Linked DNA regions of Sphaerotilus microaerophilus. Each later gene encodes a partner of the first gene's protein in a complex. Links are inferred from orthologs where the notes say so. Each region holds a gene or a part of one and is shown on either strand. Other genes may lie near its edges.

Region 1 (3,264 bases):
GCGCCGACCAGCTGGCGCGCGCCTGGCTGTACGTGGCGCCGGAGGGCGATTCGCTCGACGCCCGCGGCGTGATCGAGGCGATGGCCACGGGCCTGCCCTGCGTGGCCCGCCCGGGCCCGGTGTGCGGCGAGCTGGTGATCGACCAGCTCTCGGGCTTCGTCTGCCCGCGCAACGAGGACCTGCTGCAGGGCATCGCTCGGCTGGTGGACGCACCCCAGCTGCGCCGCAGCATGGGCCACGCCGCCCGCGAGCGCGCGCTGCAGCGCTACAGCCGGCACCGTTTCCAGGCCTCGATGCTGCTGGCACACGGGTTGTCGCCCGCCTATGCACCGCGCCCGGTGGCCCCGCCACTGCTCACCGCCTATGCCTGATCAGGCCCGCCGCGAAAAATCCAGCGCCATCTGAAACAAACCGCCATCCCCCCGGGCCGCCAACACGCGGCCGGGCTCGGGATGGCTTTCGGTTTTTCGCTGCGGCGCAGCAAACCGGCAAAACAGACCGGCAAAGCAGACCGGAAAAATAGAATCGGCGGATGACGCACCCTGCCAGCCCGACCGAACACCGCCTGCTCGCCCACCTGAACCCGGAGCAGCTGGCCGCGGTGACCCTGCCGGCCGAGCCGGCGCTGATCCTGGCCGGCGCGGGCTCGGGCAAGACCCGGGTGCTGACCACCCGCATCGCCTGGCTGCTCTCCACCGGCCAGGTCAGCCCGGGTGGGCTGATGGCGGTGACCTTCACCAACAAGGCCGCCAAGGAAATGATCACGCGCCTGGGCGCGATGCTGCCCTTCAACGTGCGGGGCATGTGGATCGGCACCTTCCACGGCCTGTGCAATCGCTTCCTGCGCGCGCACTGGAAGCTCGCGAACCTGCCGCAGAGCTTCCAGATCCTCGACAGCGGCGACCAGCTCAGCGCCGTCAAGCGCATCATCAAGGCGATGAACCTGGACGAGGAGCGCTTCGTGCCCAAGCAGGTGACCTGGTTCATCGCCGGCAGCAAGGAAGACGGCCTGCGCCCGAAGGACATCGAGATCCGCGACGGCCAGACGCAGAAGCTGGCCGAGATCTACCAGGCCTACGAGGACCAGTGCCAGCGTGAGGGCGTGGTGGACTTCGGCGAGCTGATGCTGCGCACCTACGAGCTCATGCGCGACCACGCCGCCCTGCGTGAGCACTACCAGCAGCGCTTCCGCCACATCCTGGTTGACGAGTTCCAGGACACCAACAAGCTGCAGTACCTCTGGCTGAAGATCTTTGCCGGCCACGGCACGGACTCACCGAGCGCGGTGCTGGCGGTGGGCGACGACGACCAGAGCATCTACGCCTTCCGCGGTGCGCAGGTGGGCAACATGGCGGACTTCGAGCGCGAGTTCCGCGTGCGCCACCTCGTCAAGCTGGAGCGCAACTACCGCAGCTTCGGCCACATCCTGGACGCCGCCAACGCGCTGATCAGCCACAACAGCCGCCGCCTGGGCAAGGAGCTGCGCACCGAGGCGGGGCCGGGGGAGCCCATCCGCGTCTACGAGGCCACCAGCGACTTTGCCGACGCGCAGTGGCTGGTGGAAGAAGCCCAGCAGCTGCACCGCGCCGGCACCGCGCGCTCGGAGATCGCGGTGCTCTACCGCAGCAACGCGCAGTCGCGCGTGATCGAGTCGGCGCTGTTCAACGCCGGCGTGCCGTATCGTGTCTACGGCGGCCTGCGCTTCTTTGAGCGCGCCGAAATCAAGCACGCGCTGGCCTACCTGCGCCTGGTCGAGAACCCCAACGACGACACCAGCTTCCTGCGGGTGGTGAACTTCCCGGCGCGTGGCATCGGGGCGCGCTCGGTCGAGCAGTTGCAGGATGCCGCGCGCAGCAGCGCCCGCAGCCTGTACCAGAGTGTCGGCGCCGTGGGCGGCGCGGCCGGCAGCAAGCTGGGCGGCTTCGCCAAGCTGGTGGACGGCCTGCGTGAGGCCACCCGCGGGCTGACGCTGCGCGAGATCATCGAGCAGATGCTGGAGACCAGCGGGCTCGTCACCTTCTACCGCACCGAGAAGGAAGGCCAGGACCGCATCGAGAACCTGGAGGAACTGGTCAACGCGGCCGAGGCCTTCGTGACGCAGGAAGGCTTCGGCAAGGACGCGGTGGCGCTGCCGGTGGACGAGACCGCGCCGGGCACCATCGCCGCCGCGCGGCCGGGCGAGCCCGAGGCGCCCGCGCCGGTGGACCTGCAGCCCGACGCCGAGACCGGCGAGATCATGTCGCCGCTGGCGGCCTTCCTGACCCATGCCTCGCTGGAGGCCGGCGACAACCAGGCCCAGGCCGGCCAGGACGCCATCCAGCTGATGACGGTGCATGCCGCGAAGGGCCTGGAGTTCGACTGCGTGTTCATCACCGGGCTGGAAGAAGGCCTGTTCCCGCACGAGAACGCGGTCACCTCCGTCAACAGCAGCGGCGCCGACGGGCTGGAGGAGGAGCGCCGGCTGATGTACGTGGCGATCACCCGCGCCCGCCAGCGGCTCTACCTGAGCTTCTGCCAGACCCGCATGCTGCACGGGCAGACGCGCTACAACGTCAAGAGCCGCTTCCTGGAAGAGCTGCCCGAGGGCGGGCTGAAGTGGATCACGCCGCGCCAGCAGGGCTTTGGCTCCGGCTACGCGCAGCAATACCAGCAGGCCTGGCAGCGCGGCAGCGGGCTGTCGGGCGTGGTGGGCGCGGGCCGCAACTCAGGGTGGCAACCGCCGGCCGCCCCACCGCCGGCCTGGGCTGCGCCGGTGCCGGCTGCGATGTCCCAATCCGCCGCCAAGTCTGCCGGCCACGGCCTGCGCAGCGGGCAGAGCGTGTTCCACAACAAGTTCGGCGAGGGCGTGATCCTCACGCTCGAAGGCAAGGGCGAGGACGCGCGGGCGCAGATCAACTTCGGCCGCCACGGCACGAAGTGGCTCGCACTGGCGGTGGCCAAGCTCACGCCGATCGAGTGACACGACGCCCGCTGCGTCACCTGCCGCCTCACCTGCCGCGTCACCTGCCGCGCGGCCGGCCCCCCGAGGCAGGAGTCGGCACACCCTCGCTTGCAGGCAACAACCCGGGTCAACCGACCCGAATTGATCGATCGTAGCAATTCACTGACAAAAGACACATTACGATACATCCAGGCCGATCAGTCCCGCGTGCGCCTGCCGATAACCCGACAGACGCCGCCACGAGTAGGCCCCGACAGGGGGCCGACGGGGACGGTCGAGGTTCCTCAGATGGCAAGGCCGGATCCGGATGTATCCATGAGTCG
Region 2 (3,155 bases), 2.8 Mb from region 1 along the record:
GGCACCTCGCGCAGGCTCAGTTGCGGCGCGAAGGTCATCAACAGGCGCAGGCGATGGTGGGCCTCGGCCGGGGCCGTCTCGCGCAGGTGGGCCAGGTTGTCCGCGTCCATCGCCAGCAGCAGGTCGAAGCGCTCGAAGTCCGCCGACTCGATGCGGCGCGCTCGCAGCCCGGTGAGGTCGTAGCCGCGCCGCGCCGCGTGCGCGATGCTGCGCTCGTCGGGCGGGTTGCGCGTGTGCCAGGCATGGGTGCCGGCGGAATCGATCTCGACCTGCGCGGCCAGGCCCGCGCGTGCGACGCGGTGGCGCAGCACCGCCTCGGCGGTGGGTGAGCGGCAGATGTTGCCCATGCAGACCATCAGAACCCGGGTGCGGGTCAGCTGGCTGGCGTTGGCGTCGTTGCCGGTGCTGGTGCTCATGCAGCGCTCCTGGGCACGAGGGTGGAGACGTTGTCCGCGCCGCTGGCGCCGAAGGCCTGTTCGCGCAGCAGGGCGAGTTGGTCGCGCACGCGAGCAGCCTTTTCGAATTCCAGGTTCTTGGCGTGTTCGAGCATCTGCTTCTCGAGCTGCTTGATGCGCTTGCCGAGGTCCTTCTCGGACAGTGCTTCGACCTCGGCGGCGGCTTCGAGTTGCTTCAATTCATCCTTGCCGGACTTCTCGCTGTAGACACCGTCGATCAGGTCCTTGATCTGCTTGCGGATGCCACGCGGCACGATGCCGTGCGCGGCGTTGTGGGCAATCTGTTTCTCGCGGCGGCGCCCAGTTTCGTCGATGGCGCGGCGCATCGAGTCGGTGATCCGGTCGGCGTAGAGGATGGCGCGGCCATTGACGTTGCGTGCCGCCCGGCCGATGGTCTGGATCAGGCTGCGCTCGGCGCGCAGGAAGCCTTCCTTGTCGGCGTCCAGGATGGCCACCAAGGACACCTCGGGGATGTCCAGCCCCTCGCGCAGCAGGTTGATGCCCACCAGCACGTCAAACGTCCCCAGGCGCAGGTCGCGCAGGATCTCCACGCGCTCCACGGTGTCGATGTCCGAGTGCAGGTAGCGCACCTTGACGCCGTTGTCGGCCAGGTAGTCGGTCAGCTGCTCGGCCATCCGCTTGGTCAGCGTGGTGATGAGCACCCGCTCGCCGATCTCCACGCGCAGGCGGATCTCGCCGAGCACGTCGTCCACCTGGTGGGTGGCCGGGCGCACCTCGACCTCGGGGTCGACCAGCCCGGTGGGCCGCACCAGCTGCTCGACCACCTGGCCGGCGTGGTTCTTCTCGTAATCGGCCGGCGTGGCCGAGACGAAGATGGCCTGGCGCATCTTGGTCTCGAACTCCTCGAAGCGCAGCGGCCGGTTGTCCATCGCGCTGGGCAGGCGAAAGCCAAACTCCACCAGCGTGGTCTTGCGCGCGCGGTCGCCGTTGTACATGCCGCCGAGCTGGCCGATCATCACGTGGCTCTCGTCCAGGAACATCAGCGCGTCGGGCGGCAGGTAGTCCACCAGCGTCGGTGGCGGGTCGCCCGGCTTGGCGCCCGAAAGGTGGCGGCTGTAGTTTTCGATGCCCTTGCAGTGGCCGACTTCCTGCAGCATCTCCAGGTCGAAGCGGGTGCGCTGCTCGATGCGCTGCGCCTCCACCAGCTTGCCCTGGCTGACGAACTCGGCGGTGCGCGTGCGCAGCTCCTCCTTGATGCCGTCGATGGCGGCCAGCACGCGCTCGCGCGGCGTCACGTAGTGGCTCGACGGGTAGATCGTGAAGCGCGGGATCTTCTGGCGGATGCGCCCGGTCAGCGGGTCCAGCAGCTGCAGCGACTCCACCTCGTCGTCGAACAGCTCGATGCGGATCGCCAGCTCCGAGTGCTCGGCCGGGAAGACGTCGATCGTGTCGCCGCGCACGCGGAAGGTGCCGCGCGAGAAGTCGGTCTCGTTGCGCGTGTACTGCATGCGGATGAGCTGGGCGATCACATCGCGCTGGCCGATCTGGTCGCCCACCCGCACGATGAAGCGCATCTGCGTGTAGTCCTCGGGCTTGCCGATGCCGTAGATCGCGCTCACCGTGGCGACGATGACGGTGTCGCGCCGCTCCAGCACGCTCTTGGTGGCGGACAGCCGCATCTGCTCGATGTGCTCGTTGATCGACGAGTCCTTCTCGATGAACAGGTCGCGCTGCGGCACGTAGGCCTCGGGCTGGTAGTAGTCGTAGTAGCTGACGAAGTACTCGACCGCGTTCTTCGGAAAGAACTCGCGGAACTCGCTGTACAGCTGCGCGGCCAGCGTCTTGTTGGGCGCGAAGACGATCGCCGGGCGGCCCAGCCGGGCGATCACGTTGGCCATCGTGAAGGTCTTGCCCGAGCCGGTCACGCCCAGCAGGGTCTGGTAGCTCAGGCCGTCGTGCACGCCCTCGACGAGCTGCTCGATCGCGGCGGGCTGGTCGCCCGCGGGCGGGTAGGGCTGGAAGAGCTGGAAGGGCGAATCCGGGTAGCTGACAAAGGTCCCAGCAGGTGCCTCGGCCGCCCCGACCGCCGCAGGTGCGGCACCGGCCTCGGCGGCGCTGCTGCCCGCTCCGGTCACCACATCCTCCCCCGGTCTGCCGCCCGGGCGGACCCTGCTCACCTTCTGTTTCGCCATGCCCACATCCGATGGCCCGTAAAATTCGGGCAATCGCACAGGTTACCTCAGGGGGCCTGCGGTTTCCAGCGCGCCCCCGCCGCTTCCTCCACCGACACGTCGAGTTCCTCCATGTCCCTCTTTTCCGCCGTCGAGATGGCTCCGCGCGACCCGATCCTGGGTCTGAACGAGCAATTTGCTGCCGACACCAACCCGGCCAAGGTCAACCTCGGCGTGGGCGTGTACTACGACGACAACGGCAAGCTGCCGCTGCTGAAGTGCGTGCTGGCCGCCGAGCAGCAGATGATCGCCACGCCGGCGGCGCGCGGTTACCTGCCGATCGACGGCATCGCCGCCTACGACCGTGCCGTGCAGGGTCTGGTCTTTGGCGCCGACAGCGAGATCCTGCGCGCCGGCCGCGTGGCCACCGTGCAGGCCCTGGGCGGCACCGGCGGCCTGAAGGTGGGCGCCGACTTCCTGAAGAAGGTCAACCCGACGGCCAAGGTGCTGATCTCCGACCCGAGCTGGGAGAACCACCGCGCACTGTTCACCAACGCCGGCTTCGAGG

The links.
Region 2: the proteins of NGK70_RS19240 (region 1) and uvrB are in contact, whole or in part, in a crystal structure (PDB 7EGT), measured with the Thermus thermophilus proteins. The link is inferred for Sphaerotilus microaerophilus from one-to-one orthologs. Residues at the interface, in WP_096412145.1 of Thermus thermophilus: His654, Arg656, Phe657, Gln666, Asp668, Glu669, Lys680, Arg681, Leu682, Ser683, Lys685, Tyr686, Ala687; in WP_096411307.1 of Thermus thermophilus: Glu23, Leu25, Arg26, Asp27, Gly28, Glu29, Arg30, Phe31, Arg55, Glu326, Asp327, Phe328, Glu379, Ser382, Gln383, His398, Gly400, Arg401.

What each region holds. Positions count from the first base shown.
Region 1 is NZ_AP025730.1:4,508,217-4,511,480, forward strand. What follows is about bases 207-3,245. They hold NGK70_RS19240 (UvrD-helicase domain-containing protein), read left to right. Parts: upstream 207-532; coding sequence 533-2,959; downstream 2,960-3,245. Other genes in these bases: NGK70_RS19235 (glycosyltransferase), read left to right, coding at 207-371. Outside these bases: more of NGK70_RS19235, read left to right, coding at 1-206; NGK70_RS19245 (glycosyltransferase family 2 protein), read left to right, coding at 3,257-3,264. UniProt on the Escherichia coli protein: A helicase with DNA-dependent ATPase activity. Unwinds DNA duplexes with 3'-5' polarity. Translocates on single-stranded DNA with 3'-5' polarity. Initiates unwinding more efficiently from a nicked substrate than double-stranded DNA.
Region 2 is NZ_AP025730.1:1,662,610-1,665,764, forward strand. What follows is about bases 11-2,940. They hold uvrB (excinuclease ABC subunit UvrB), read right to left. Parts: upstream 2,609-2,940; coding sequence 413-2,608; downstream 11-412. Other genes in these bases: NGK70_RS07375 (low molecular weight protein-tyrosine-phosphatase), read right to left, coding at 11-416; NGK70_RS07385 (amino acid aminotransferase), read left to right, coding at 2,720-2,940. Also shown: more of NGK70_RS07375, read right to left, coding at 1-10; more of NGK70_RS07385, read left to right, coding at 2,941-3,155. UniProt on the Escherichia coli protein: The UvrABC repair system catalyzes the recognition and processing of DNA lesions. A damage recognition complex composed of 2 UvrA and 2 UvrB subunits scans DNA for abnormalities.